2 regions of the Psychrobacillus syltrankelensis genome follow, and region 2 is predicted to be linked to the other one. Evidence: a T-box and tRNA genes for the amino acid it is inferred to sense, from the RefSeq annotation. Region 2 holds a T-box; the other holds one or more tRNA genes.
What was found. A T-box is a leader RNA that pairs with one kind of tRNA and senses whether it is charged. The one in region 2 lies ahead of thrS (threonine--tRNA ligase), so its partner is inferred to be a tRNA-Thr.

Region 1 (15,109 bases), 210 kb from region 2:
TCGGGACCTAAGTCGAGGCCGATAGGCGTAGACGATGGACAACAGGTTGATATTCCTGTACCACCAAACCACCGTTTGAGTAATGGGGGGACGCAGAAGGATAGGGTAAGCGTGCTGTTGGTTATGCACGTCCAAGCAGTAAGGTGTGAGTGTAGGCAAATCCGCACTCTGTAACATTGAGCTGTGATGGCGAGGACTTAGTCCGAAGTTCCTGATTTCACACTGCCAAGAAAAGCCTCTAGCGAGGTGATAGGTGCCCGTACCGCAAACCGACACAGGTAGTCGAGGAGAGAATCCTAAGGTGAGCGAGAGAACTCTCGTTAAGGAACTCGGCAAAATGACCCCGTAACTTCGGGAGAAGGGGTGCTCTTTTGGGTGTATAGCCTAGAAGAGCCGCAGTGAATAGGCCCAGGCGACTGTTTAGCAAAAACACAGGTCTCTGCAAAACCGTAAGGTGAAGTATAGGGGCTGACGCCTGCCCGGTGCTGGAAGGTTAAGAGGAGTGCTTAGCGCAAGCGAAGGTGCGAATTGAAGCCCCAGTAAACGGCGGCCGTAACTATAACGGTCCTAAGGTAGCGAAATTCCTTGTCGGGTAAGTTCCGACCCGCACGAAAGGCGTAACGATCTGGGCACTGTCTCAACGAGAGACTCGGTGAAATTATAGTACCTGTGAAGATGCAGGTTACCCGCGACAGGACGGAAAGACCCCGTGGAGCTTTACTATAGCTTGATATTGAATTTTGGTGCAACTTGTACAGGATAGGCAGGAGCCTTAGAGCCCGGAGCGCCAGCTTCGGAGGAGGCGTCGGTGGGATACTGCCCTGGTTGTATTGAAATTCTAACCCATACCCGTAACCCGGGTAGGAGACAGTGTCAGGCGGGTAGTTTGACTGGGGCGGTCGCCTCCTAAAGTGTAACGGAGGCGCCCAAAGGTTCCCTCAGAATGGTTGGAAATCATTCGAAGAGTGTAAAGGCAGAAGGGAGCTTGACTGCGAGACCTACAAGTCGAGCAGGGTCGAAAGACGGGCTTAGTGATCCGGTGGTTCCGCATGGAAGGGCCATCGCTCAACGGATAAAAGCTACCCCGGGGATAACAGGCTTATCTCCCCCAAGAGTCCACATCGACGGGGAGGTTTGGCACCTCGATGTCGGCTCATCGCATCCTGGGGCTGTAGTCGGTCCCAAGGGTTGGGCTGTTCGCCCATTAAAGCGGTACGCGAGCTGGGTTCAGAACGTCGTGAGACAGTTCGGTCCCTATCCGTCGTGGGCGTAGGAAATTTGAGAGGAGCTGTCCTTAGTACGAGAGGACCGGGATGGACACACCGCTGGTGTACCAGTTGTTCTGCCAAGAGCATCGCTGGGTAGCTATGTGTGGACGGGATAAGTGCTGAAAGCATCTAAGCACGAAGCCCCCCTCAAGATGAGATTTCCCATTACGCAAGTAAGTAAGATCCCTCAAAGACGATGAGGTAGATAGGTTCGGGGTGGAAGCGTGGCGACACGTGCAGCTGACGAATACTAATCGATCGAGGACTTAACCAAATATGAATTTGAATTCATCAATGTCTTTTATCCAGTTTTGAGTGAACAAGCGCTCTAGTAAGAGGGTTTCAAGACACGAGTAATTCGAGGAAACGATTGAGAGAGGAAAGGAGCGTACTCAAGTACGTGACTGACCGAACGAATGAAGTTGACGAAGAAGTACGATGTGTATTGAAAGCCGTACAGTCTAGTGATGATGGCGAAGAGGTCACACCCGTTCCCATACCGAACACGGAAGTTAAGCTCTTCAGCGCCGATGGTAGTTGGGGGTTTCCCCCTGTGAGAGTAGGACGTCGCTAGGCACTATAAAAAGTCGTTACCGAGTAATCGGTAACGGCTTTTTTTGATGCATGCAATTATCTTGTTTTTAAATCGGATATTATATAACGACTAATTTTTTCTGCATAACAGCTTTTTTATTGAGAGTTTGATTGGTCTCATTCTGCCGCTTTCTAACTGCTTAGGGGTAAAGGATTTTCCGTATTGGAACTACTCTATCTAAATTCTCGCTGTTTCATGCCAATGATCTAACATCGTTTATTGCCTAGGAAATGATTTAAAGCTACCAGTTTTATATCTCTGTAGTTAAAGTTCGAAAATCTTCTATAAAATTTTAGAGAAATTGTTAAAATAAACTTGAAATAAAAAAAAGAGTTGTTATAATTATATTTGTACTTTAATTAAACATATCGTTCCGAAGTAGCTCAGTGGTAGAGCAATCGGCTGTTAACCGATTGGTCGTAGGTTCGAGTCCTACCTTCGGAGCCATTTTTTTGTCTTCGCTTCCATAGCTCAGCAGGTAGAGTGCTTCCATGGTAAGGAAGAGGTCACCGGTTCAAATCCGGTTGGAAGCTTACATATTAAGTAGGGGCAATCAAAAAAGAACTACTTGTCTTAGTATGGTAAATATGTTATTATTATATTTGTCCGGTTTTACAGGAGAAGAAAGCGAAAGAAGTTGACGCAGAAATGCGCCGCTTATTGTTATAACCCAGGAGGATTAGCTCAGCTGGGAGAGCATCTGCCTTACAAGCAGAGGGTCGGCGGTTCGAGCCCGTCATCCTCCACCATTTATTTTCATACTTAGCTTTGGAGGGGTAGTGAAGTGGCTAAACACGACGGACTGTAAATCCGTTCCTTAGGGTTCGGCGGTTCGAATCCGCCCCCCTCCACCATTTTATTGGGGTATAGCCAAGCGGTAAGGCAACGGATTTTGATTCCGTCATGCCCTGGTTCGAATCCAGGTACCCCAGCCATATCGTACATAAATATAAAACTTATTAAGGGGCCTTAGCTCAGCTGGGAGAGCGCCTGCCTTGCACGCAGGAGGTCAGCGGTTCGATCCCGCTAGGCTCCATAAAATATATAATGAATAAGAGGGTATTCCAATTCGATTGGAATACCCTTTTTTCGTTGGAACTTACTTTTCCCATACACGCTCGATTGAACAAATGTTATTGGTGAACTGCAATAAAAACACATCGGGGTTTCTTAACGATTTCCATTGCTCAAATCCAAAATTACTATCGTAATAATTCAATAGTAAAGACATGATATTTCCGTGTGTCACGATTATAGTATTTTCCAATTCAGTAGTTAAGATATCATTTATTACTTCTAATATACGTTCTTGTGCTTCAACACTTGATTCTCCTCCTATTAGTTTTAACTCCATATTGTTAAATGTCTCATTCAATTTATCGAGCCAATCTGGCATCGACAAGGAGCTTAGTACACGTTCTGCTAGTCGATCATCGATTTGAACGTCTATACTTTTGCTCTTTGCAAAAGGTTCAATAGTTTCTAGGGCACGTAAAAAAGGACTAGATATAATACGGTCAACTTTCATGTTTCTTAAGAATTCATTAAGCAGAATAGCTTGGATATATCCTTTCTTAGTAAGGGATGCATTGGATTCTTGTCCTTCCGCTTGGCAATGTCTAATTAGATATATTTGTTTCTTCATCTCTTTTCCACCTTTACTAAAAATATTATTAGCCAAAATAATATTGGGAAATCTTTTTTATAAATTCTTTTTCTAGTTCCCCCAATGATTCTAGTAAAAGAAAAGTCTTTACTTCGGGAAGTGGAAACAAATCAAAAGGTATACTCATTACACGCCCTTCTAAAAGTTCCCTTTTCACAATGGACTTTGGCAGAAATGATGTACCGAGACCTTCTTGAATGAAACGTTTTACTATATAGGCTTGCGTTACCTTCATCGTTTTCAAATTCAACACTTTCTTGCGGATTTGTAGAAGAAGGGGATCCCAAACGACTGGATGATGATGAGTAAATAAGTAATTGTCTTTTAAGTAGTCCTCTGCATCTAAAAATGGTCCTGATTCATCATCATAAGCATCAGTAGGAACAATAAATATAAGTGGATCTTTATAAAGTTCGATAGATTGAATACTTTTTCTTGTAGCATCTATAGCTGAAATGCCAATGTTAACTTCTCCACTACACACTAAATCTTCGATGGAACTAGATTCTGCTACTCGTATGGACACTTCAAGATATGGATGATTGTTCATGAAGGAACGCAAAATATAAGGTAAAATGGTTTCGGCCATTAAAGGAGATATAGCAATATTCCATTTGTGAGTATATCCTTCTGTAAAAGCATGGAGACGATTCACACTTACCTCAAAACCTTTAGTAAGTTGTTTAGCTTCTATATAAAACATTTTACCAGCTTCGGTTAAGTGCACTCGTTTATTAGTTCGTTCAAAGAGAGAAACTCCAAGATATTCTTCCAATAATTTTATATGGACAGTAACACTTGGCTGTGACATTAACAGTATTTCAGATGCTTTTCTAAAATTATTAGTTTCGGCAGCCGCTATAAAGGTTTTCAACCATTGATATTCCATTAAGATTCTCCTTTATTAATTAATAATATTAATCAACATAATAGACTTTATTTAATTTTAATAATTATATATCTTTCATATAATAAGGAAAAGGAAGGGGAATTAATATGTTTCAAAAAGGATTAAAAGGCATTGTTGCGGTGCAAACAAAAATTAGTTTAGTAGACGGAGAAAATGGAGTACTAAGATATCGGGGTACCGACGTAAAGGAGTTAATACCAGTTTATTCATTCGAACAAGTAGCATATTTTTTGTTCTACGACAAGCTACCAACAGAAGAAGAGCTTCTTCAGTTTAATAAAAAGCTAAAAGAAGGAAGAGTACTCCCTTTACATGTTCAAAATATAATAGATGCACTTCCGATGACAGTCTCTATTATGGATGTAATGAGAACAGCAATCTCAGCTTTTGCTACTACTGAATTTTTGCAAATGAATATGATGGAGCAGGCAATTGTTCTAACAGGTGCTCTTCCAGTCGTTGTAGCAAGGCACTATAGAAAGAAACTGGGCTTAGCAATAATAGAAACAAACGATGACTTCTCGCACACGAAGAATTATTTGTGGTTGTTAAATGGCGTGAAACCGACTTCAACACAAGTGGAGGCATTGGAAACGTATTTAAAACTGACAATGGAACATGGGTTAAATGCTTCTACGTTTGCAGCGAGAGTTACCGTATCCACCGAGTCGGACTTACCAGCAGCGATCACTTCTGCAATTGGTACGATGAAAGGACCCTTACATGGAGGCGCGCCATCCGGAGTGTTAAATTTGCTAGAAGAAATAAAAGATGAATCCAGGATTCGACCAGTCATAGAAGAAAAAATTAAAAATGGAGAAAAGGTGATGGGATTCGGTCATCGTATATACAAAACGGAGGATCCTAGATCGATTTTATTAAGAGAAGCGTGTTTACGTTTACAAGGCTCAGATCCATGGTTAGATTTGGCAACCAAGGCTGAAAAAGAAATCACAGGGCTTTTAGAAAAGTACAAACCTGGTAGAAAACTATATACGAATGTGGAGTTTTACGCTGCAGCAATTATGCGTTCAATAGATATGCCAACAGTTTTATTTACACCAACGTTTAGTGTGGCACGTATCGTAGGATGGAGTGCACATGTGATAGAGCAAGTGGATGATCAGGCTCTATTCCGTCCACAGTCAGTATACGTAGGTGAGATTAAAAGAAAATAATGCTTTTCAACACCTATATCTTTCTATTATGATATAGAAAAAAGTGAGGTGTTGGAATTTGGTAGAAAAAATTGTATTTGGCGATTTAACGCTACGCCCATTAGAAGAATCTGATATTCAACGGTTGTGGGAGCTTTACGATCCAAAGATTTTTGAATTTATGCTAAATAAAATAGAGAACTATGAACAGTTTGACCAATGGCTTCGAGCTGGAATTGAACAAATGAATATCGCCAAAACCGCTCTCACTTTCGTAATCGAGCATACAGAAACAAAAGAAATTATAGGGACAACAAGAATTTATGGCATTGATACGTTAAATTATGCGTGTGAAATCGGATCCACATTCTATGGGAAAAAATTTCAGCGAACACATGTTAATACTACATGTAAATATTTACTATTAAAACACTCCTTTGAAAACCTTGGTATGATACGTGTCCAATTTAGAACAGACGAATTAAACGTAAATTCACAACGAGCAATTGAACGTATAGGTGGAATAAAAGAAGGCGTTTTGCGAAATGAGCGCATACGTTCAAATGGAACTGTTAGAAATGCAGTAGTTTATTCAATTATTGATAGTGAATGGAAAGAAGTGAAAAATAACCTCGTTCAACTCATGAATAAATATTCATGATTTTGTTGGGTTGAGCCAAGTGCCCTTCAGGTATTACAATAGGTGTATAACCGGAGGGGAGTATAAAATTATGAATAAATTAAATATAACTATTATTGGTGTACCAATGGATCTTGGTCAAAATAGACGAGGAGTCGATATGGGACCAAGTGCTATTCGATACGCAGGAGCGATTGAACGATTAAAGTCACTAGGACATAATGTAAAAGACAAAGGTGACATAGTAATAGGAAGAAAAGAGATTTCGAATAACAAAAAGTTACGAAATCTGGAAGAGGTTGTAGAGGGCAATACAAAACTGGCAAACGAAGTGATGGAAATTTTAGCAGAAGGGGATTACCCTTTAGTTCTTGGTGGAGATCATAGTATCGCCATTGGTACGTTAGCTGGTTTGGCAGATAAATATAAAAATCTTGGAGTAATTTGGTACGATGCACACGCAGATTTAAATACGGAAGAAACTTCACCGTCAGGGAATATACACGGTATGCCATTAGCAGTAAGTCTTGGATTAGGACATACTGACCTCGTGAAAATTCGCACAACAACTCCGAAGATAGTACCAGAAAACGTCGTTATTATCGGCGCACGATCGGTAGATCCCGGTGAACGTGAACTAATCAAGGAAAAAGGTATTAAAGTTTTTTCTATGCATGAAATTGATAAGCTTGGAATGACAGAAGTGATGAACCAAACGATTGAATATTTCCGTGAGCGCGAAGTAGATGGGGTACATTTGTCTCTAGATCTTGATGGTATTGATCCGCTTTATACTCCAGGTGTTGGGACACCAGTTCCAGGGGGAATTAGCTATCGTGAAAGCCATTTAGCGATGGAAATGCTTTATTCGTCCAACTTAATCACTTCAGCAGAATTTGTGGAAGTAAATCCAATTTTAGATGAAAAAAATAAAACAGCAGACGTTGCTGTTGCACTTATGGGCTCTCTGTTTGGGGAAAGCCTCGTTTAAAAGGCAATCACTAATAAATACACTTGCCCTGCGCAAGCTCGCAGCAAACTTAGGCTGTTTCGCCTGATAAGTGTTTTTAAATCAGTATAAGATGCCGTATTATGAATATTTCTAAGACGAAAGCAGACACTTAAGTCTGCTTTTTCTTTTTATTTAATAACACAAAGAGGAAAAAATTTGGTAAAATTAAATTAATATAAAAAAAATGAAACCTGTTGGAACCTTTACTCGTATAGGTAAGACAGCCGCAAAGAGCGGAGGGGAATCACCATGGATGCGTTAGTGAACAAACGAATAAAACAAGTGTTAAAAGGGGACAAAGACGCATTCGCGGAGATTGTGGACCTGTATCAGCAAAGACTTTTTCAAGTATGCTTCCGCATGTTAGGAAATCGTCACGAGGCAGAAGACATAGCCCAAGAAGCATTTGTGCGAGCTTTTATTAATATTCATACATTTGATCAAAAAAGAAAATTTTCCACTTGGCTGTACCGAATTGCGACAAATTTATGTATTGATCGTATAAGAAAAAAGAAGCCAGATTATTATTTAGATGCGGAAGTTGCGGGTACAGAAGGACTTAATATGTACTCTCAGATTGCTGCGGCAGAAGAGCTTCCGGAAGAAGAGTTGATGAAACTCGAACTACAAGATCGCATTCAATATGAAATAAGCCGATTACCAGACAAGTATCGTTCGGCAATTGTGTTGAAATATATGGAAGAATTATCTTTGCAAGATATAAGTGAGATATTGGAATTGCCACTTGGAACAGTTAAAACTAGAATTCATAGAGGCCGAGAAGCACTTAGAAAACAGTTAAGTAAACAGCCCAACTTTTTATAGGAGGTAATCACGATGAATGCGTGTCCAGAGCGAATTGTTCACTATATGCATGAATATTTAGATGGTGAAATAAGCCGTGAACATGAGCTTGAGCTTAAAACTCATTTGCAGTCATGCGTCGATTGTCAGAAGCATATGCATGAGCTTAGTGATGTAGTTGCCTTCATAAAAGGAGCAGCTCATGTAAAGGCTCCATCTAATTTTAAAAAATCGGTTATGGATAGACTTCCAAAAGAAAGATCTCATGCTGGTGTCAGTAGATGGTTGCGACGCCATCCAATTCTTACTGCAGCAGCGTTATTCTTTTTGTTAATGAGTAGTGCATTATTTTCTAATTTTAATGAAGAGCAACAATTTTCTTTTACAAAACAAGAAAACGTTATTGTAGAAGGAGAAACAGTCATTGTTCCTAAAGGACAGGTCGTAAAAGGTGACCTTGTTGTAAAAAATGGGGATGTTCGAATTGATGGTGAATTGGATGGGAATCTAACCGTTATCAACGGTTCTAAATATATGGCTTCCACAGCAGTTATTACAGGTAAAACAGAAGAAATCAATGAAGTATTTGACTGGCTATGGTTTCATATAAAAGATGGAGCCAAACAGGTTGTTTTATTTTTTGAAAAAGAAGAAAGCGTAAAATAACGAAAAGTCTATCCAAAAAATGGGTAGACTTTGTTGATTCAAGAAAGCGGAAAATTACTTAACTATGCTATACTTACATTGTATGGATTTGTGATGAAAAGTGGGGGATGCCACATGTCGTTTATGGAGCAATTTACGAATTTAATGCCAGTAAACGTAATTGTAAACATTTTAGATGTTTTATTCGTTTGGTTTGTAATATATAAAATAATTACCCTTGTAAAAGGAACGAAAGCGGTCCAATTATTAAAAGGGATTTTTGTCATTGTTGTAGCCCGTGTCGTCACAGACTTTTTAGGTTTGGATACACTTGGATGGATGCTAGAACAGGTTATTAATTTTGGATTTTTAGCGATTATTATTATATTTCAGCCAGAAATTAGAAGAGCACTTGAACAAATAGGTAGAGGAACACTCTTTTCGAGAAGTTCTATGCAAGAAGAGGAGGAACAGAGCCGTTTACTAGGGGCAATGACCAAATCTGTGAGCTATATGGCGAAACGCCGTATTGGAGCATTAATATCGATTGAAAGAGAAACTGGTTTAACGGATTATATTGAAACAGGAATTCCTTTAAATGCGAATATCTCATCCGAACTAATGATTAATATTTTCATTCCAAATACACCACTTCACGATGGTGCAGTGATCGTACAAAAAAATAAAGTAGCTTCTGCAGCATGTTATTTGCCGTTGTCCGAAAGTCCTTTCATCTCTAAAGAGCTTGGAACGAGGCATCGCGCAGCAATTGGTTTAAGTGAAGTAACTGATGCTATAACAATAGTTGTATCGGAAGAAACGGGAGCAGTAAGTTTAACATCGAACGGAGATCTCCATAGAAATTTATCCATGGAAGAATTTGAATCACACTTGAAACGTCTTTGGTTTGGACCAACGGAGGAACAAGTAACTTCTTCTAAATGGTTGTGGAGGGGGAAACAAAATGGATAAAATGATGGATAATCCATGGTTCTTACGAATAATTGCATTAGTTTTAGCAATTTTGTTATTCGTTTCTGTGAAATCCGATATCGAAAATACGAATATGAACGCGAGTGGAAAGTCAGTAGGTGTGCTCCCAGAGGTACCAGTAGAAGTATATTATGATGACGACAGTTTAGTTGTATCTGGCGTGCCAAAAACCGTTTCCGTAAACATAGAAGGCCCAAGTCAACTTGTGCTTTCAGCAAAGGTGATGAAGGACTACAAAGTATTTGTAGACTTAAGAAAGTTAGCAATCGGGGAGCATAGAGTGGCCATTTCAACTGAAAATTTCTCGGATAAATTAAAAGTTCGGACTGATCCAGTTTATGTAAACGTGGTTATTGAAGAACGAATCTCTAAACAATTCCGTGTAGACCCAGATATGAATGAAAGTCTGTTGGCAGAAAATCACGTTGTTAAGTCCTATGATGTTGAGCCTAAAATGGTTACAATTACAGGTGCAAAAAGTTTGATAAATAGCATAGGCTATGTAAAAGCTACGATCGCGGGAGAACAAGGGATTAATAAATCTTTTGAACAAGAGGCAAGTGTACGCGTCTTAGACAAAGACTTGAACAAATTAGATGTAACAGTCGAGCCAAAAACGGTACAGGTAAGAGTGAGAGTTGAAGAGTACAGTAAAGAAGTACCTTTAGCATTGATGGAGAAAGGTACACCAAAACAAGGTGTGACGATTAATAAACTAACCACTAATGTTCAAAATATAAAATTATTTGGTCCTCGATCAGTATTGGACAAAATTGAGAAGTTATTTGTGGATGTTGATGTAAGTAAAATAGAAGACGCTGGTGAATTTGATGTGAAGTTGACGGTCCCAGATGGGGTGACGAAAATGTCCCTAGACAAGATTAAAGTTGTAGGCGATGTGACACCTGCTCCAATAACAGAACCGCCAGTAGATGAAGAGACTATTTCGAGTGTGAGCGAAAAGTCTTTTGATCAAGTGGCAGTGGAAGTGAGGGGACTTCCAGATCAATTAGAAAGTGTTTTTCAAACACCTACAGACGGATTAGTTTCCGTGACAGCTAAAGGAACTCCTGAAGCATTAGATAAAATAACAAAGAGCAGTATTGCGCTTTATGTAGAAGCACAAAATGCTGAAATAGGAGAAAATTCGTTTCCGATAAAAATGGATGCACCTTCTAATGTTGAATGGGAAATGACTGCGTCCGAGGTAAAATTAACAGTTAAAGAAGCTTAACTTTCTCAGTAGGATTACCTTTGCCGAGAAACAGCAAAAGCACATGAAAAACGAGGTGTCAGATATAGAAGTCCCTGACATTTATAGATATAAGAACGAGTTACGAGATCACTACAATTCAATGAAGGGTAGCCTCGGTTGAATATAGTTAAATCTTACGACGCATGCCAAGATTTAGATATGTCTATCTAGCAGACTTAAAAAGATCTGGGCGTACTTAGTCGAGGCGTAATTAATAAGCAGGACAACAGGTTTTTAAGGAGAGAAGTTTAAATGGGAAAATACTTTGGTACTGATGGTGTAAGAGGAGTAGCAAACTCAGAATTAACACCGGAAATTGCTTTTAAATTAGGTCGAGTAGGCGGATACATTTTAACAAAGGGAGCAGAGAGTCGCGCAAAAGTTTTAATTGGTCGTGACACGCGTATATCTGGTCATATGTTAGAAGGTGCGCTTGTAGCAGGGCTTCTTTCTGTAGGAGTAGAGGTAATGCGTCTAGGTGTGATTAGTACACCAGGTGTTGCTTACTTAACTAGAGTAATGAGTGCAGATGCGGGAGTAATGATATCAGCATCTCATAATCCAGTGGCAGATAACGGTATCAAATTCTTTGGTTCTGATGGATTTAAACTTTCGGATGAACAGGAAGAAGAAATCGAGCAATTACTAGATGCAGAACTAGACGAATTACCACGTCCAACAGGTGCGGGAGTAGGATCTGTATCCGATTATTTTGAAGGTGGACAAAAGTATATTCAGTATTTAAAACAAACATTAGATGAAGAATTCGTTGGAATACATGTTGCGTTAGATTGTGCAAATGGTGCTACATCTTCCCTTGCCACACATGTTTTTGCGGATTTAGATGCTGACTTATCTACAATGGGAGCATCTCCGAATGGCTTGAACATTAATGATGGTGTAGGTTCGACACATCCCGAAGAGTTAGCAAAATTTGTTTTAGAAAAAGGTGCACATGTAGGACTCGCTTTTGATGGTGACGGTGACCGACTAATCGCTGTAGATGAAAAAGGCAATATCGTAGATGGTGACCAAATTATGTATATTTGTGCCAAGTATTTAAACGCACAAGGCCGATTAAATAAGAGCACGGTAGTATCTACTGTGATGAGTAATATGGGCTTCTATAAAGCTTTAGAAACACATGAAATGACAAGTGTTAAAACAGCAGTAGGAGATCGTTATGTAGTAGAAGAAATGAAAAAGAATGGCTATAATCTAGGCGGAGAGCAGTCTGGACATATCGTGTTCTTAGATTATAATACAACTGGTGACGGCTTACTGACTGGTTTACAGCTGGTGAATATTATGAAAATAACAGGAAAAAAACTTTCTGATCTTGCTTCAGAAATGACCATCTACCCTCAAAAACTAATAAATGTTCGCGTAACTGATAAGCACGCAGTAACACAAAATGAAAAAGTAGCGGCAATTATTAGTGAAGTGGAAGCTGAAATGGCTGGTAACGGCCGAGTTCTTGTAAGACCATCTGGAACAGAACCGCTTGTACGTGTCATGGTAGAAGCAGCAACTGAAGAAGAATGTGAAAACTATGTAAACCGAATCGTCGAAGTTGTAATAACAGAGATGGGTTTAGCTGAATAAAGAATAGATGAAAATCCAGCCTTATGCTGGATTTTTTATTTGAGAAAATAAAAAGCATGAGGATGGTGTAGGCTAGATGCACTTAAAGGCCGCTTGTGTTTTCTTAAAGAAAGTATTTGGATTATCGTCCTGCAAAACCAGTGTCCATAGTACTTTAAAGAATTAAATAATACAGCGGATTTCCGTTTCAGGTGGACGCTTTCCCTACAATCCATTAAGTGAGTAGTACCTATCAAGAAGATTTAGCCTAGCTATTGCTTTTTATAATTTTGATTTAGTTCTAACTAATGTACGGAGGATCTACATGTCATCTATCTTACTAAGAAATGATATTACTACGGATACACTACTTAAAAGTGCCAGGTGTCTTTTTGTACTGTTTTTCAAAGGCTAATTCTTTGTGCTTTAAACAAAGATTGTATACGATAGTTCATATATTTCAGTAGAAGAGGAGTAGTAAAGTGAAAGCACTTATTTTTGAGACGTTTGGTGGACCTGAAGTACTTCAATATAAGGAAGTTGCTAGACCGGCTATTAAGGAAAATGAGGTATTGGTTAAGACGAAGGCTATTGGATTGAATTTTGCTGATATTTATAGAAGAAAAGGAAACTATCATTTAGCTGGTAATCCACCTTTTATTTTGGGATATGAGGGCTCGGGTATAATAGAACAAATAGGTGTTGGTATTAAAACTCTGAAAGTCGGAGATCGTATTGCATTTGCAGATGTTCCATTTGCAAACGCTGAATTCGTCGCAGTTCCGATGGAAAAGGCAATTCCTTTACCAAATGAACTATCATTTGAAATAGCTACTTCTATTTTGTTACAAGGATTAACTGCTCAATATTTAACTAGCGACAGTTATAAAGTGAATGCTGGAGATACAATTCTAGTCCATGCAGCAGCTGGTGGAGTTGGGCAAAATCTTATTCAAATTGGGAAATTACTTGGAGCAAAAGTGATTGGACTTACATCTTCATTAGAAAAATCTGAAGTTGCCTATTCAATTGGAGCAGATCATGTTTTTTTATACAAAGATAATTGGAGTAATGAAGTAAAGGAAGTAACGAACGGTGTTGGAGTAGATGTTGTTTATGAGTCTGTAGGTTCCACTTTAGCAGAAAGTTTTGGAGTCACAAGAATAGGTGGTACTGTAGTGTTTTATGGAATGTCAGGTGGGGATCCGGCACTCGTTGATCCACGTATGCTGATGGACACATCTAAAACCTTAACTGGTGGAGATCTTTGGAATGTACTAACCTCCTTAGAGGAAAGAAAACGAAGATCAAAACAATTATTTGATTGGATTTTAGAAGGTAAAATAATACCGAAGGAGCCTACTACTTTTTCATTACAAGATGGTGCAAAAGCTCATAGCTTTTTGGAAAGTCGCAAAAGCATGGGTAAAATCCTGTTAATTCCTTAGCAGTTACTTGAAGAAATAGAGAAAAGGAATAATTCTCTCTGTTAAATGTTTACTCCGTTTATTTGGTGGAATAATAAGAGTGAACAAACAAATAGGGAGTGAGTAAATGGCTAAAGTAGCAACATTAATCACAAATATGTTTGAGGATGTAGAATACACAAGTCCCGCACAAGCATTAAATGACGCAGGACACGAGGTATTTATAATTGAAAAGGAAGCAGGAAATGAAGTAACAGGTAAGCAAGGCGAAGCTAATTTAAAAGTAGATTATAGTATTGATGAGGTAAAGCCAGAAGACTTTGATGCATTATTCATTCCTGGTGGATTTTCACCGGACATTTTACGTGCGGACGATCGATTTGTTGAATTTGCAAAAGCATTCATGGATGCTAAGAAACCTGTCTTTGCAATTTGTCACGGACCACAGCTCCTCATTACAGCAAAAACATTGAATGGAAGAGATGCTACAGGTTACAAGTCGATAAAAGTCGATTTAGAAAATGCCGGAGCCAAATTTCATGATGAAGAAGTTTTCGTTTGTGGTAAACAACTTGTAACAAGTCGTACGCCAGATGATTTGCCTGCTTTCAATAGAGAAATCTTAAAGTTATTGGAGAAGTAATAGAAAAGGTTGCCCATTTTATTCATAAGTGGGCAATCTTTTATTTATAATGAATTAAAAAATGGAAACTATTACATCCAGGGAGAATTTTTAAACTATTAAATTATAGTAAGTTTTATATATACGAATATGAATATTAAAGGTTTTTTAACTAATTGGAAATATTTCAACCGTAAGACTTACATTCTGTCTTTCAAAGTGCATTTTCACTTCCCAAAGTAAAGTATATTTCGTATAATATCTATACATGGTAGAAAGTGGGTGTTGTATGAATTTGGATGCTATTGACAAGCGTATATTAGAATTATTGACGGAAAATGGCCGTTTGTCTTACGTTGATATTGGTAAAGAACTTAACTTATCAAGAGTTGCTGTTCGAGAACGAGTGCACCAATTACAAAATGAAGGCGTGATAGAGAGATTCACCGTTGTTATTAATTCAGAGAAAGTAGGTAAAAATGTCTCAGGTTTCTTTGAAGTGGATTGTGAACCTTCCTCCCTCGTAAAGGT
Region 2 (15,109 bases):
TCTGCAACTACTTCTTCTAACTCAGTTATATAATTTTTCCCCCAAGTTAATATCCTATCCAAGTCACAGTAATGGTAGTGTTGATTTTTCCCAGTAAGTGCGAATTTTAATGCTTCCCTTCTTGCATATGCTGCTCCATTTTTAGGAATTATTTTATACTTAAATTTACTTTTTCGGACTTCATTTATTAGTTCTTCAGATGATTCTTCACTAATTGTAATAAATAGATCTCCATATATTTCTAAAAAACTTCGTTGCAATTCTTTAAAAAGTTTAATATTCTTCCCCATTGGATCATGTGTAATCGTAACAAGCGCTGTAGTTAATATAGATCCCTTCATTCCAATCTACCAAGTAAATTGTATGGATTTACTTCCCATGTTTCATAAGGTATAAAATTTACTGAATTCATCGCATCTAATGTACGTGATCTCATATGTGGACGTGTGATGAATTGTTCAATATTGGCTTCCGTCATTTTGACAAACTGAGCTTCTTTAATTTCTTCCGGTTGAATATTCAATTCTCCGCTGACGTATTCTGCTTTGAAAACAACAGATAGAATATGTTTCGTTACATTATAATAAACACCGGTAATTCCTAGTGGACGTATGACAATTCCCGTTTCCTCTAGTATTTCCCGGCGCACAGCTTTATCCAAAGGCTCACCAACTTCTACCTGTCCCCCTGGTGCTTCCCATGTATCGGAACGCAAATGTGTTTTAACTAACAATACTTCCCCTTTATCATTCGTGATAAAAGCAGAAACTGCAATAAAATGCTTCGGATACTCGTTTGCCAAATTAATTTCTCCTTTTATTAATGAAGTAAACTCCCAGTATAGCAATCAACATAATCATTAAAATCCACAATATCGTAGTACTGTTTTGAAGAATGTCGTATTTATTACTAGCGTATTCTCCATTCCTTGTTGCTTTAATATATTTACCAGTTTCATCTTTTATTGCAATTGCATCATCTGTATTCACTCCAACTATTGAATAATACTTTGTTCCTTTCGGATAGACATTTGAAAAGTTACCAGAATAAGTCCCCTCCAAATCCGAATACTTAGTCACATGTCCAATTTCTTTTCCTACCTCATTTACAATTTCATCCGTTAAGACATACACATAACCATCCCAAACGACAAATGCATACGCCCATGACGCTAGTGTTTTAACTGGAAATAAAATCGATGCACATAACATAAAAATGATTACATAAGAAATTAAAGACTTATCTTTCATTCCATGCACACCCCTTTATCGAATTGGACGTTCTATATTGGTTTCAGTTCCACTTTTCCCTTATATTGGTTTTGGTAATATAATATTTTTTTCAACTAATCCTCAATTTAAATCACGGACAAATAAAAAAAGGTTGTCTCCCAGTAAAAATTCCTACTGATTAGACAACCTTTTTTCTATTATTCTCCTAAATCTACGTTGTGGTAGACCTGTTGAACATCTTCTAAATCTTCAATCGCATCGATCATTTTTTCGAATTGTGCTTGAGCATCCGCATCTAATGAAATGTCATTTTGAGCAAGCATTGTTAGCTCTGCTACAGTAAATTCTGTAACTCCAGCTGCTCTTAATGCCTCTTGTACTGCATGGAATTGATCTGGTTCTGCGTACACTATAACGGAATCTTCTTCTTCTAAAATGTCGCGAGCATCTACATCCGCTTCCATAAGAATCTCTAACACTTCATCCGCCGTTTTACCTTCTAAACCAATAACAGCAGTCGCATCGAACATATAAGCAACAGAACCACTAACACCCATGTTGCCGCCATTTTTACCAAATGCAGCACGCACGTCAGATGCAGTGCGGTTTACGTTATTTGTTAATGCGTCCACGATTACCATAGAGCCACTTGGACCGAAACCTTCATAACGAAGCTCATCATAGCTTTCTTCCGATCCACCTTTTGCTTTTTCAATTGCTTTATCAATAATATGCTTAGGCACACTGTATGTTTTCGCACGTTCTAATACTACCTTCAAAGCTTGGTTAGAGGTAGGATCCGGTTCACCTTGTCTTGCAGCTACATATATTTCACGTCCAAATTTTGCATATATACGGCTAGTATTTGCATCTTTGGAAGCTTTCTTTTCCTTAATATTATTCCACTTACGACCCATAAAGTCCCACTCTCTTTCAGTTAAAGTTTCTACTTTAATTTATACTGTAGTATTATACATTAATTTCATATTAAGTAGCAAAAGTAAATACATTAACTTCCAAAATGTTTTAATTATCTGGATATAAATTTTGTAAAAACATAATAGATTGTGTAATCATTTCTTTCAAAATATCCACTTCAATATCATCTATTTTATTAATGTATATACATGATTTCCCTGAAGTATACTTCCCAAATCGCTTTAGACTTTCTTGACGTGCTGTATCACCAGGTGCAAAATAAAGACTAATCTTTGCTTTTCTTGGAGAGAAACCGACAAGAGGTGCATCCCCTTCATGCCCGGTCGCATATTTATAATGATACGATCCAAAACCAATGATACTTGGTCCCCACATTTTCGCTTCATAACCTGATGTTTCTTCAAAAATCTCTAAAAGCTTGTAAGCATCTTCTCGTTTCTTAGGACTTTCCACTTTTTCGATAAATTCTACTACATCTTGATTCGTCTCTTTCATCTTTTGCTCATACTTAGCCACTCATTGACCCCCTTATGAATTTTGTTTTTTTATATCCTCTTAATAATCTTCTATAAGTGTCCTGTAATTCCTCTATTTCTCTATGATGGTTGACGATAACTAAAAGGAGCATTCCATTTTCAGGAATGCCCCTTCTTTCATTTATAATTCTTTTTCCAAAACAATCTTATGCGTCCCTTTTGTACTTATGAATGTTTCGATTACATCAAAACCAAATTTAATATTTAATAGGAGCATTTGCCTTCTATTATTTCTAGAAATTGTACGGATTTTCTTATAACCAAATGACTTCACAAGTGCATGCTGTCGTCTCATTAACTCAGAAGCTATTCCTTTTCCGCGAAAATCAGAGTGAACGCCACCAAGCCAGCTATAAAATGTATCATCTGCAAATTCATGACCAATTTTAAAACCTACAACTCGCTCCTCTTCTAATGCTACGAAGATGAGTAATTTCTTCTTTTCATCTAATTCTTCTAAAACTAGTTCTGACCCTTCAAAAACATGCTTATGGATTTCCATAATTCCAGAAAGAATATTAGAATCTGGTCTTCCTGAATAATAAATGAACTGCAAGTAGATGTTCCCCTTTCAACTTCATTTGCCTAGCTCTGCAATTCTTTTTAACTCATTTGCTCTAAAAATGATAAAATTTCTCATATATTTTTCTAAAAACAGTTTATCCGCTATTCGACCTAAAAGAGCAAAAGGAACTTTATATTCAAAGTTATCGATCATCAATGTTCCAGTCCCATATTCAACAAATTCATGTGTATGCGTAAAAGAATGAAAGGATCCCTTTACCATCACATCCACAAACCTAAATGGTATATTCATTTCAGTAATCTTCGCAGTTAATCTTTGTTTAACACCAAAATGAGTTGCTTCCCACGTGATGGTATCATATAAATTTAAAAGACCTGTTACTACACCAGCAACCGCTTTTTCGTTTGTTTTCTCTGAAGTTTTAATATGAATTTCCACATCTCTGGCAAGATTGAAACACTTATTAATTGGTGCCTCCATATAGGTTTTATGTTGTATGACAGGCATATTGCACCCTTTATTTCTCCTCTACCTCTAGGTTTTGAAGTATTTTCTCATATAAGGACAATAATTGATTCAACTCTTCATCGCTTAATACACTAAAGAGTTCAATGTGAAGCTCATCACCTTTTTCTATTGCCTCTTGCAGTAGTGCTTCTCCTTTTGGAGTTATTTTAAGTAACACATTACGGCGATCCTCATCATTGTATATTCGCTCTACATAATTTTCTTTCACAAGCTTAGTTGAAATATTTGTAATAGCACCTGGTGTGTAACCTAATTTAGCTGCTAATACTGTAGATTTTTGAGGGCCTGTTTTCTTAAGTTCAGATAAAGTAAGTATTGGGGACAATCCTATATTTTTATTAAAAGATTTTGTCCATCTTATGATTGCTTCATTTGTAAAAGTTTCTATTGTTCTAATTACTTTAAAAATATCTTGTTTCAATTCAAACTCCTCCAAAAATCAATTAGGCCTCGGCGTAATTGATCCTGATATCGAATTGTGTAATCACAATACAATATCCGTGAAATCCGCCGGGTGAATCATGATAAACATCATTATCGTTATTTTAGCTTATTTACTTAAGATTAGGTCTTTATTTTTTATAATAGGCACGCGACACGATTAATCCTACAATTCCAAGAACAATGAATAACAACGCTTTAATGGCTACTGAAACAAATGGAATGTCGAACAATATTATCTTTGCTAATGTGAAGAATAGAATACCCACTCCCACATATTTACCTTGTTCCAATAATAATCGTCTACTCCCTACCATAAAAAGAATGGCTACAACAACCCATAAAGAACTAGTAAATACACGTTCTAAATTACTTCCTAATTCGCCAGATATAATAATCGCAATCATATGAAGAAAGTATAATAATAAGACTCCTAAATATGGGACGCCAATATTAAAAACAATATATTTTTTTTGTTTACTAATTGCCTTAAGTACATAAATCTCATATGCTGTCGCAGCGATAAACACTATCCAGTGCAACATTTCCCATGAAAACCAACTTGTAATGGAAATTAATAACACATAGTAAAATCCAATAAAATAGGTGAATCCAAAAAGAATTATGTGTAACTTATGAGTGAATTTTTTATATACAAGCAAGTATATTATACTCAATCCAATTATTCCTTCAAATAATAAATCATCTACGAGAAGTTGCATTAGAATTAACAAAGCTAATGATCCGTTCGCTATAAAGATAGGCGCACGTTTCAAATCTTGTCGGTACATATATAGGCATACTCCATATACAATCGCTATAGCTGCCACTAAAACGGATGCTTCGTTTTCCGTTAAAACAATCCGAATCCACATAGCAGTAAAAATCATAACAGAAAAAAGCATATATGCCTGATTTTTTAACATCTGCTTTGTCTTTAAAAAACTAACCAATAATGCTAAATGCTGTACTAATATCGGTAATACAACTAGCCACTTTAATGCTTCAGACACATTTGTAAAAATAGCAAATACTACTATAGCTATTTGCAAGAAAACAACTGAGACATAATATAAAGCTTTGTAACTATATTTAAGTGCAATCAACAAAAAAATAGTGAATAGTAATGCTTCATAAAGTGAAAACAACGGAATATTTGGCGAAGTACTATTAATTAGAAAAGGGACAAATACTCCTCCAACGGTGGAAACAATTCCAATCCCTTGTGATTTGAACTTATATGTTAGAAACAATCCTAATAAAATCCAAACTACGTTTAGAAAAAAAGATATTTCAGGGCCAGCCATAGCATATAGCTGATGCATAGCAAAAGTAGTCAACATAAAAACAGGAATAGCGCCACCTAATAGCATTTGTCCTAAATTTTTTCGACTTTGTTTTATTTGCCATAAACCTAATCCGATTATTGCAAAACCTACCACATATCCAAGTACAACTTTTACTTGAGCATTTAAAATACCGTAATCAGAGGCAGCTTTGAACGCCCAAAGGATACCGACAATAAAAACAATTATAAATAAAGGTGGCAGGATTTTCTGAAAGATGAGCACATCCCATTCAATCGTTGTTTTCTCTTGTTGTTTCGAATGTATAATTGGCTTTTGATTCTGAACTATGGAGTTCTTCTTGGATAATTGCTCTTCTAACAAACGAACGCGTTCTTCCAAGTGCTCTATTCGATTTTCAAGAGTTGCATTCTTTTCCATTTTACCCCCCATTTCAACATCTCTATTTTAATAGTATTAGACAAACGCTGAAAATATCCTTTATTTATCTTCTACTGGAAATTTTTATCACTATACAATAATATCAGAACATACATTTTAATCACTCTTTATAATAAATTTTTGGTATACTTTTACTATTAAAGAAGAAAATATGAGGGGAATTAAACATGAGAAACCGAGGAGCCACTATCATAATTGAAAATGGTCGTGTAGCGCTTATCAAAAGAACCAAGCCACATATGACTTATTATGTATTTCCGGGTGGGGGCATAGAGAGTGGTGAAACTCCGGAACAAGCAGCTATACGAGAAACATACGAAGAACTCGGCGTAATCGTCCGAATTCAGCGTCTGCTTAAAGTATTAAAACAAAATGGTACACAACATTTTTTCTTAGCAGATATTGTAGGAGGAAACTTTGGGACAGGAACTGGAGAAGAATATACACACACTTCAATCGAACGCGGAACATACGAACCAGTATGGATGGATATTGACGATCTTCTTTCTTTTGAAGTTCGCCCTCGGGAAATTGTGGATATAATTCTCTCTTAAACCTTGCGACTAAAAATTGAATCAGTCCATAGTTAGCACAAAATGACAGGATTCATTGTTAGTTACAATTTATGATATTTATTAGGGGTGAGGGCCATGGGATGGGTGGAATCGATTCAGAAGGCAATTAACTATATTGAAGTTCATTTACTTGATGAGTTGAAAATGGAACAAATTGCTAAAGAAGCAAATTCTTCAGTATTTCATTTCCAAAGGACGTTTGCAATTTTAACGAATATATCCGTTGGAGATTATATCCGACAACGACGATTAACTTTAGCTGCACAGGAATTAATGAATACAGACAACAAAATAATCGATCTCTCCTATAAATATGGCTACGATACTCCCGAAGCTTTCACAAAGGCTTTTCGAAAACAACATAGCATTACGCCGAGTGAAGCTCGAAAAAAATTAGGAAAATTAAAATCATACAACCGCCTGGTGATCCAGGTGAGCTTGAGAGGAGCCGAACCGATGAAGTACAAAATTGTAGAAGAGGAAAGTTTTCAAGTTGTTGGAATAAAAAGAACGTACGACTGTAAAAAAGGCGAGAACTTGCAAGGTATCCCTGTATTTTGGGATGAAGTAAATGCAGACGGCACGGATAATTCACTGTTTCAGTTAAACAATGGTGGAGTAAAAGGTGTGCTAGGAGTTTGTGTTGCAGACAAGAATTATCAAAAGAACAGCTTGATTGATTATTGGATTGCAACAGCTCATGATGGTGATGTACCAGAAAACTTTTCAGGAATGGAAATCCCAGCATCGAAATGGGTAGTTTTTGAAGTGCACGGTCCAATGCCGGATGCCATGCAAAACACTTGGAAGCAAATTTTTTCTGAATGGTTTCCATCTAACCCTTACGAGCATGCAGGTACACCAGAGCTAGAAGTGTATTCCGATGGGAACGCGTCTAGTCCAGATTATTATTCAGAAATTTGGATTCCTATTAAATAGTCGAAAAAGTATCACTTAGGAGTATTAAAAATTACTCCTAGGTGATACTTTTTTTATTGGCGTTCTAATCAGCGTTATTCATCATTCGATTTTTCTCGTTCATTATCCGATTTTCAATTAATTAGAAAGATTCAATTGCCATGAGACACCAAACTTATCTTGTACCCAACCAAATTTCTTGCTAAATGGATATTTGTCAATTGGCATTAATGACTGCCCGCCCTCTAATAGCTTTGCATAAGCGTCATCAATTTCTTCTTCCGAATCACATTCTACAAATAAAGATATAGAAGGTGTGAATGTGAACGCATGTTGGACAAAACTGTCAGTACATAAAAACTCTTGTCCATTAATAGAGAATGCCGCTTGTGATACTTTCCCTTCAATTCCAGGGCCGCTAGCTCCATAGCGTGCAATTCGAATAATCTCCGAATGCTTGAAAATCGATGTGTAAAAATTGATTGCTTCTTCAGCTTGTCCTTCGAACATTAGAAATGTATTGATTTTAGGCATAGTATTTTTCTCCCTTACTTTTTATTTAATTTTAGCATAACCTTATTTAGTTTGTAGGAATGAAAATTCCCTGTTTTTATGATACTGTTTTGGTATGAAAAAAATAATTCCTCTTCTAATTTTACTTATAATTGTATTCATATCATCAGGACAAACAGCGGAACAGCAATCTCTTGTAGCAACATTGGAAAAGTGGTTGCCAAATAAGCCGTTTGAATCTTTTCTTTCTTATCTTCAAATACCATATTGGGGCATTCTAGTATCTATTAAAGAGCGTGGTTACTATCTCTTTGTTGAGTTTTTAATTCGAAAAGGTACGCATTTTTTATATTTTGGAGTGATTGCTCTTGCAGTTTATGCTGCTTTACCTAGATTCAAATATCGGATTATAACTGCAGCAATTCTAACAATGCTCTTTGCTATTGCAGATGAATTTCACCAATCCTTAACAAGCGGGCGTACAGCTACCGCTCAAGATGTTATGCTTGATACAGTTGGTGCCATTAGTGCTCTTCTATTATGGAAGTTTGTTAAAACTATAAAACAAAGAAAATTCGCTAAGGATTAATTCTTTAGCGAACTTTCTTCCATAGTAAAACAAGACCAAACGTGAATATAGTAAAAAGAGTTAAAAGGAAATTCAATTGAACAATAGGCTTAAACTTAACCTTTCCAGGCGTAATTTCAAGAACACCAATTGGCTTAACAGAAAAATAACCTCCTGCTCCTTCTCCCTGGGCAGCTGATTCTTTCTCATTGCTCTCAGAATATCCTCCACCACCGCCAACATAATATTTTATTTTAGCTACCGGAATTACTTTTTTATCTTCAAACCCAATTGATTCTCCATAAACCAGCGAAACATCCTTATTACGAGAGAACTTATCGAGTATTGAACGTATGGGTGAATGATAAATTGCGTTTTTGTCATGTGCATGCGAGCCAATAACTGACTTTTTTACTTCCACTATCTTCCTCCCTTTGCATTAAAAAATTAGCACCATGAGATCCTCGTCGTAATAGGTATCTTCCACCTTTAATGCTTTTTCCTCCACACCAAAAACTTTAAATCCTAACTGTGTATAAAGTTTCTTAGCTGGTTCGTTAGTTGATACAACAGTCAGATTAAGTTTCTCAATTCCTTCTATTGTTTCAGCTTTATTAATTGCTTCAGTAATCAATGCTTTGCCAACACCTTTACCTCGCATCTCTGGACTTACGTACATCGCATAAATATTCGCTCTGTGCTTGAATTTTATGGAGCTCTCCTGGATTAAAGTAACCATTCCCATAAGCTTATGTTGGTCAAATGCTCCAAATGTATAGTTTCCTTCTGTTAGAAAATTATTTTTCACTTGTTCAATGGGATTGGTTCTTTGTATTGCTTCCTCGTAACTTGAGCCAAATGCTTCTGGATTTAGCTGTAGTGCTTCTAATCTTAATTCCCAATACGCACTTGCGTCGGCTGGCGTTAATAATTTTATTTCCATAGTTTACTCCTCATTAAAAAGTCTTCTTTATATAATTCATGTGTAAATAATATAAAATCTCTACAATCTTTTGCTCTTTTTATTTTGCTTTTATACAATGATTTCATATTTGTTCCTATTCGAATTCGTGCACCTTCATTTAAGAGGAGATGCCATCTTTCTGGCAGTGTGCCCAAACATAACTTAACTGCTTCATCTTTCGAAAATATATCTTGTCGTTCGAGCGAGCATATGATTCTACTAATCGTACAAGTTGTGAATTCTATCATACTATCGAACAAAAACAGATACATTTTTTTAGTCTTGTGGAACCAGTATTTGTTCACATTATATTCCAACGTTTTCAAGACATCTGCCCAACTTGTTGTGATATTTAGTTCTGCGATTGTCGTTCCTTGCAACCTAATCCCATGCTGTTTTAAAACCCACCATGTAATATGATTCACATCCCAATGCCCCACACTAACTTTTCCATCTGAGCAAAATGGATACATCGGTTGCTCTTCATTTGTTTTACCTATTAGACTTGCTTGAACGTAAACTCCGTCCATTCGATTTCCGAATTCATACTTGTTCATTTGTGAATGGATTCCTTTAATAGCCACCACTTCTTGATCACTGAGTTCACGCTTCAATAGAACAATAAAGTCGATGTCGCTTTTCTGTTCATTAAAAGCCCCTAAAGCAATCGATCCGTAAATATAAATACCTTCTATTATATTTTCAGGTAAATGTTTATTTAGCACTTTTACAAATAATTGTGTAAATGCATGAACACTCTTTGGTAGACGTTCATTCATATTTTTTGTACTCATCTTTCAAAATAGAACAGATCGCAGCGTCACAAAAACGTCCTTTTTCAAAGGAAGATTTCCTCAAAGTACCTTCATAGATAAAACCAGCTTTTTCAAGCGTCTTTTTAGAAGCTGTGTTTTCTGGGTCATAAAGTGCTTCAATTCGGAAGAGACCTATTTCTTCAAAACCATATTGTATTACATGTGGTAGAACCTCGGTCATAACTCCTTGTTGCCAAAACTCTGGTGTTACTTCAAATCCTATTTCTGCTTTGAAGTGCTCCTTATCCCAATTGTGATAACCACAGCTACCGATTATTTTATTTTCATCCTTAGTTGCAATTCCCCAGCGAATTCCTTCATTGTTTGCAAAGCGCTTTTGCCAGTTTTCAATTAATTGAATAGCTTCATCCACATGAGTAAATGTATCCAAATCATAGTATTTTGTTACTTCATCTTTCGAAAAGTAATGGAACACCTCATCGGCATCTTTTACTTCTATTGGACGCAATAGAAAACGTTCTGTCTCTATATGCGGAAAATTATTGAATGTAATCATTCCTAACACTCTCTTTCTTCTTTTCATATACAAGGAGTATAAAAAATTGAGCAATTGCCCAAAAACCAACTATAAAACCAGTGATAAAGGATATCCACACATGATTACCTATATTCCCATTCCCAATAGGTCCCACTTTCGGTTGAAACATATCATATATTCTCCAACTATTAATGGCTAATACAATAACTCCTAAAATCAATAAAAACCATTTCCTCATGAAATCCCTCCTACCAGTATTATTCGTGAAGAATAACGAAAACTCCTTCGTAGGAGAGGGTTCCTTTGTAATTCGTTAAATTCTTTGCTCACCTATTAAATTTCCAATCAACTCATCGATATCCATTTCTCCAATGCTACCTACTTTATGCTTTCTCACAGAGACCATTCCTTGCTCCATTTCTTGGTCCCCAATTATCAACATATACGGATGCTTTTGCAATGCTGCTTCGCGTATTTTCAAACCAATTTTCTCTACTCGGTCATCTATTTCAACCCGGTACCCTTCTTGTTCAAGTCGTCGTTTCACTTCTTCACAATATGAAATATGTGCGTCCGCTATCGGTAAGATCTTCACTTGAACAGGTGCAAGCCAAAGTGGAAAACTTCCTTGGAAATGCTCCAAAAGAATAGCAATAAAACGTTCGATGGATCCATAAATTGCACGGTGAATCATAATTGGTTGACGGGGTTGATTGTCCTCGTCAATGTATTGACAATGGAACTTCTCAGGCATTTGAAAATCAAGCTGAACTGTTCCGCATTGCCAGCTTCGACCAAGAGAATCTAAAATATGAAAATCAATTTTAGGACCATAAAATGCCCCGTCTCCTTCGTTTACTTGATATTCTAATTGTTTTTTCTTTAATAATGATTCAAGTGCTAGCTCTGCTTGGTCCCAAACTTCCACTGCCCCCATAAAATCTTCAGGACGAGTAGATAGCTCTATTTTGTAACTAAAACCAAATTCTGAATAAAATTCATCCACTAGATCCAGCACTTTGTCTATTTCACTTTCTATTTGTTCCTCACGTACAAATAGATGTGCATCATCTTGAGTAAACGCTCGAACCCGTAACAGTCCATTTAATGAACCCGATAATTCATGACGATGAACTAAACCAAGTTCCGCATATCGAACAGGTAACTCTCTGTAACTTCTTCTTTTGCTGTTAAAAATTAATACTGCTCCCGGGCAATTCATCGGCTTAATCGCATATTTTTGTTCATCCACATCTGCAAAATACATATTTTCATGGTAATGATCCCAGTGTCCAGACTTCTCCCAGAGTTCTTGCCTCATCATGATCGGAGTTTTAATTTCCTGATATCCTGCTCGTTGATGCTTAATTCTCCAAAGATTTTCAAGCTCATTTCGTAACACCATACCTTTCGGCAAGTAAAATGGCATTCCTGGCGCTTCTTCCATCGACATAAATAATTCTAATTGCTGACCTAACTTCTGATGACTTACTCTTTCTTCTGCTTTAAGTGACATTGTAATTCCTCCAGTTTATAATTTTGTTAAATACAAAAAGACCACACCCATCCCGGTAAAGGGACGAGTGTGGTCGTGGTTCCACCCTAATTTTACAATACAAAAAGTGTATTGCGCTCATACAAGATAACGGTTTCCCGACTATGGATAATTGCATTTATCGCTTTTCCCATAGTAGCTCCAAGGTGGTAAATCATCTTTTTTTCTTCAGGGCTCTCAGCCATTGACCCTGGTCTCTGATAAGAAAATTAAAAAATGATTCATATCCTTTTCTTCGCTTAAATTATTTAATTTTTAATACAAAAAACCACACTCATCCTGGTAAAGGGACGAGTGTGGTCGTGGTTCCACCCTAATTTTGCAACACAAAAAGTGTGTTGCGCTCATACAAGATAACGGTTCTCCCGACTATGGATAATAGCATGTATCGCCTTCCCCATAATAGCTCCAAGGTGGTAAATCATTCGTTTTTCTTCAGGGCTCCCAGCCAATGACCCTGTTCTCTGACAAGAAATTGAAAATGATTCATATCCTTTTCTTCGCTTAAACTATATTATTTTAAATACAAAAGACCACACCCATCCCGGTAAAGGGACGAGTGTGGTCGTGGTTCCACCCTAATTTTGCAATACTAAAAATGTATTGCGCTCATACAAGATAACGGTTTCCCGACTATGGATAATTACATTCAACGCTTTCCCCATAGTAGCTCCAAGGTGGTAAACCATCTCTTTTTCTTCAGGGCTCTCAGCCATTGACCCTGTTCTCTGACAAGAAAATTATAAAATGATTCATATCCTTTTCTTCGCTTACTGATTTTTGATTAGTATATGCAACAAAAAGAAAATCGTCAAGCTATTTGTTCGATTATTTTCTTCCCATTCGTTTTGCCAATTGCTGTAAAGGATCCCAAACTCCATTGTATGGTGGTGAATAGGCAAGATCTAAATCTAAGAGATCAGTTACGGTCATTTGATGAAAAAGTGCCGTAGCTAACACATCTATTCGTTTATCCACTCCGTTCCCTCCAATGATTTGTCCTCCTAACAGCAATTGATTATCTCTTCGATAGAGTAATTTTATATGCATCAATTCCTTATCAGGGAAATAACCCGCAATATCGGTTGCCTGTTGTATATGTGTTTCGTACTGAATACCTAACTGATTTAGTTCTTTTTCAGAAAGTCCGGTTTTTCCAAGGGTTAAATTAAAAAATTTCATAATAGAAGTCCCAACAATCCCTTTGAATTCTTCCTCAATGCCCATCATATTGAATCCAGCCAATCGTCCTTGCTTATTAGCCGTAGTACCAAGTGGAATGTAATCATCTTTTTGTTTGATTCGATGAAAGTGTGTCGCACAATCTCCTGCTGCATAAACATCCTTCACATTGGTTTCTAAATGAGTGTTAACAATAATTGCGCCATTTGGAAGTGTACTAATTCCTGTGTCTTTTAAAAATTCTGTCGTTGGTTTCACACCTACTGCAATTAGCACTAAATCCGTTTGATAGCTCCCTTTGTTCGTTAGAACTTCTTCTACTCTATCCTCACCTGAAAACGATGTTACCTCTTCATTCAAAATTACTTCTATATGATGGTTGGTAGCTTCTTTGTAGATTAAAGTCGCCATGTCTTTATCAAAAATACCTGCTAATTGATCTCCACGCTGAATAATTCGTACTTTTTTTCCAAGGATTGCAAAGTTCTCGGCCATTTCTAAACCTATATAGCCTCCACCAATGATCGTTATCTGATGTGTATGCTCTAAGTCAGCTATAATCGCTTCTGTATTAGGTATAGTTTTGATTGTATGAATTCCAGTTAGCCTACTTCCATCCCAGTCAGGAATAACTGGACTAGCTCCCGTAGCTATGAGCAGTCGATTATACTGTAATTCAAATGTATCTCCTTCTTGCAAAATGTTTCCCGAAACTGTTTTATTTATTACATCAATATTTGTTACCTCATATCCGGTCTTTGCATTAATTCCATATTTACTCCGAAACATTTCAACACTTCTTGCAATAACATCAGTTGATGACGGCACGTGCTTTCCCACCACATACGGTAACCCACATTGACCGTAAGAATATATATACCCTTTTTCTAATGTAGTAATTTTTGCAGTCGAATCCTTTCGAATAATTTCCATTGCTGCACTCATTCCTGCTGCATCCCCACCAATAATTACGTACTCCATAGATCTCCCTCCCTATAAGTCCCTACATTACCATTACTATACCCATCATTTTTAATTTGAACTTAAAAATTCTTCAAGCTTACAAAAGATCTCTTAATTATTATTCACTTGACTCTCTAAATAAGTAAGTTCCTCGACAATCATTTTTGTATCCAACCGCTCAAATAACGGGGTGACAAACGTCAATGTGTAGCTTTTCTTTTTGATTACTTTCCAACTAAATTCATCTAGATTTAACATTTCTTTTACTGTTGCACTTGAGAATGGAAGAACCGGTTCTAATATTTGGGAGACATTTGCAATGATGAATACACATGTAAGAAGAGTACTATCACATGAATCTTTGTCTTCGTTAATTTGTTTCCATGGTTGCTCCGCATCAAAGTATTTATTTGCAGATCGTATAAAATCAAAGACCTGATCTATCGCTTGTTTAAAGTGTCCTGATTCAATTAGTCCTCCAACCACGTCATATAGACTTTCCACTTTTCCTTCTATTTCATTGTTTATCACTCCATTCGAAATAATTCCACCATAATACTTTTCAATAAACTTTAACGTACGATTAATGAAATTCCCATATGCTCCA

Region 1: it encodes a tRNA-Thr, which carries the amino acid that the T-box ahead of thrS (threonine--tRNA ligase) is inferred to sense. The anticodon was not compared.

Annotation. Positions count from the first base shown of each region.
Region 1 is NZ_CM144227.1:2,787,263-2,802,371, forward strand. Features, by position in the region: rRNA gene ACTSKG_RS13540 (23S ribosomal RNA) at 1-1,542, shown strand, start outside; rRNA gene rrf (5S ribosomal RNA) at 1,729-1,844, shown strand; tRNA gene ACTSKG_RS13550 (tRNA-Asn) at 2,236-2,310, shown strand; tRNA gene ACTSKG_RS13555 (tRNA-Thr) at 2,324-2,396, shown strand; tRNA gene ACTSKG_RS13560 (tRNA-Val) at 2,537-2,612, shown strand; tRNA gene ACTSKG_RS13565 (tRNA-Tyr) at 2,634-2,717, shown strand; tRNA gene ACTSKG_RS13570 (tRNA-Gln) at 2,724-2,798, shown strand; tRNA gene ACTSKG_RS13575 (tRNA-Ala) at 2,827-2,899, shown strand; gene ACTSKG_RS13580 (histidine phosphatase family protein) at 2,963-3,508, opposite strand; gene ACTSKG_RS13585 (LysR family transcriptional regulator) at 3,537-4,418, opposite strand; gene ACTSKG_RS13590 (citrate/2-methylcitrate synthase) at 4,526-5,617, shown strand; gene ACTSKG_RS13595 (GNAT family N-acetyltransferase) at 5,676-6,257, shown strand; gene rocF (arginase) at 6,328-7,227, shown strand; gene sigW (RNA polymerase sigma factor SigW) at 7,498-8,073, shown strand; gene ACTSKG_RS13610 (zf-HC2 domain-containing protein) at 8,086-8,718, shown strand; gene cdaA (diadenylate cyclase CdaA) at 8,833-9,669, shown strand; gene ACTSKG_RS13620 (CdaR family protein) at 9,662-10,924, shown strand; gene glmM (phosphoglucosamine mutase) at 11,198-12,550, shown strand; gene ACTSKG_RS13630 (quinone oxidoreductase family protein) at 13,012-13,977, shown strand; gene ACTSKG_RS13635 (type 1 glutamine amidotransferase domain-containing protein) at 14,084-14,599, shown strand; gene ACTSKG_RS13640 (Lrp/AsnC family transcriptional regulator) at 14,868-15,109, shown strand, end outside.
Region 2 is NZ_CM144227.1:2,992,985-3,008,093, reverse strand. Features, by position in the region: gene ACTSKG_RS14685 (hypothetical protein) at 1-341, opposite strand, end outside; gene ACTSKG_RS14680 (NUDIX hydrolase) at 338-802, opposite strand; gene ACTSKG_RS14675 (hypothetical protein) at 804-1,250, opposite strand; gene ACTSKG_RS14670 (YebC/PmpR family DNA-binding transcriptional regulator) at 1,430-2,149, opposite strand; gene ACTSKG_RS14665 (DUF1801 domain-containing protein) at 2,259-2,666, opposite strand; gene ACTSKG_RS14660 (GNAT family N-acetyltransferase) at 2,829-3,263, opposite strand; gene ACTSKG_RS14655 (SRPBCC family protein) at 3,285-3,740, opposite strand; gene ACTSKG_RS14650 (MarR family winged helix-turn-helix transcriptional regulator) at 3,751-4,182, opposite strand; gene ACTSKG_RS14645 (DUF2339 domain-containing protein) at 4,334-5,929, opposite strand; gene ACTSKG_RS14640 (NUDIX hydrolase) at 6,118-6,504, shown strand; gene ACTSKG_RS14635 (AraC family transcriptional regulator) at 6,601-7,464, shown strand; gene ACTSKG_RS14630 (VOC family protein) at 7,582-7,977, opposite strand; gene ACTSKG_RS14625 (VanZ family protein) at 8,072-8,545, shown strand; gene ACTSKG_RS14620 (spore germination protein GerW family protein) at 8,550-8,945, opposite strand; gene ACTSKG_RS14615 (GNAT family N-acetyltransferase) at 8,964-9,467, opposite strand; gene ACTSKG_RS14610 (nucleotidyltransferase domain-containing protein) at 9,458-10,267, opposite strand; gene ACTSKG_RS14605 (GNAT family N-acetyltransferase) at 10,260-10,820, opposite strand; gene ACTSKG_RS14600 (hypothetical protein) at 10,804-11,040, opposite strand; gene thrS (threonine--tRNA ligase) at 11,116-12,318, opposite strand; T-box leader at 12,375-12,602, opposite strand; T-box leader at 12,641-12,867, opposite strand; T-box leader at 12,906-13,133, opposite strand; gene ACTSKG_RS14590 (FAD-dependent oxidoreductase) at 13,186-14,520, opposite strand; gene metG (methionine--tRNA ligase) at 14,614-15,109, opposite strand, start outside.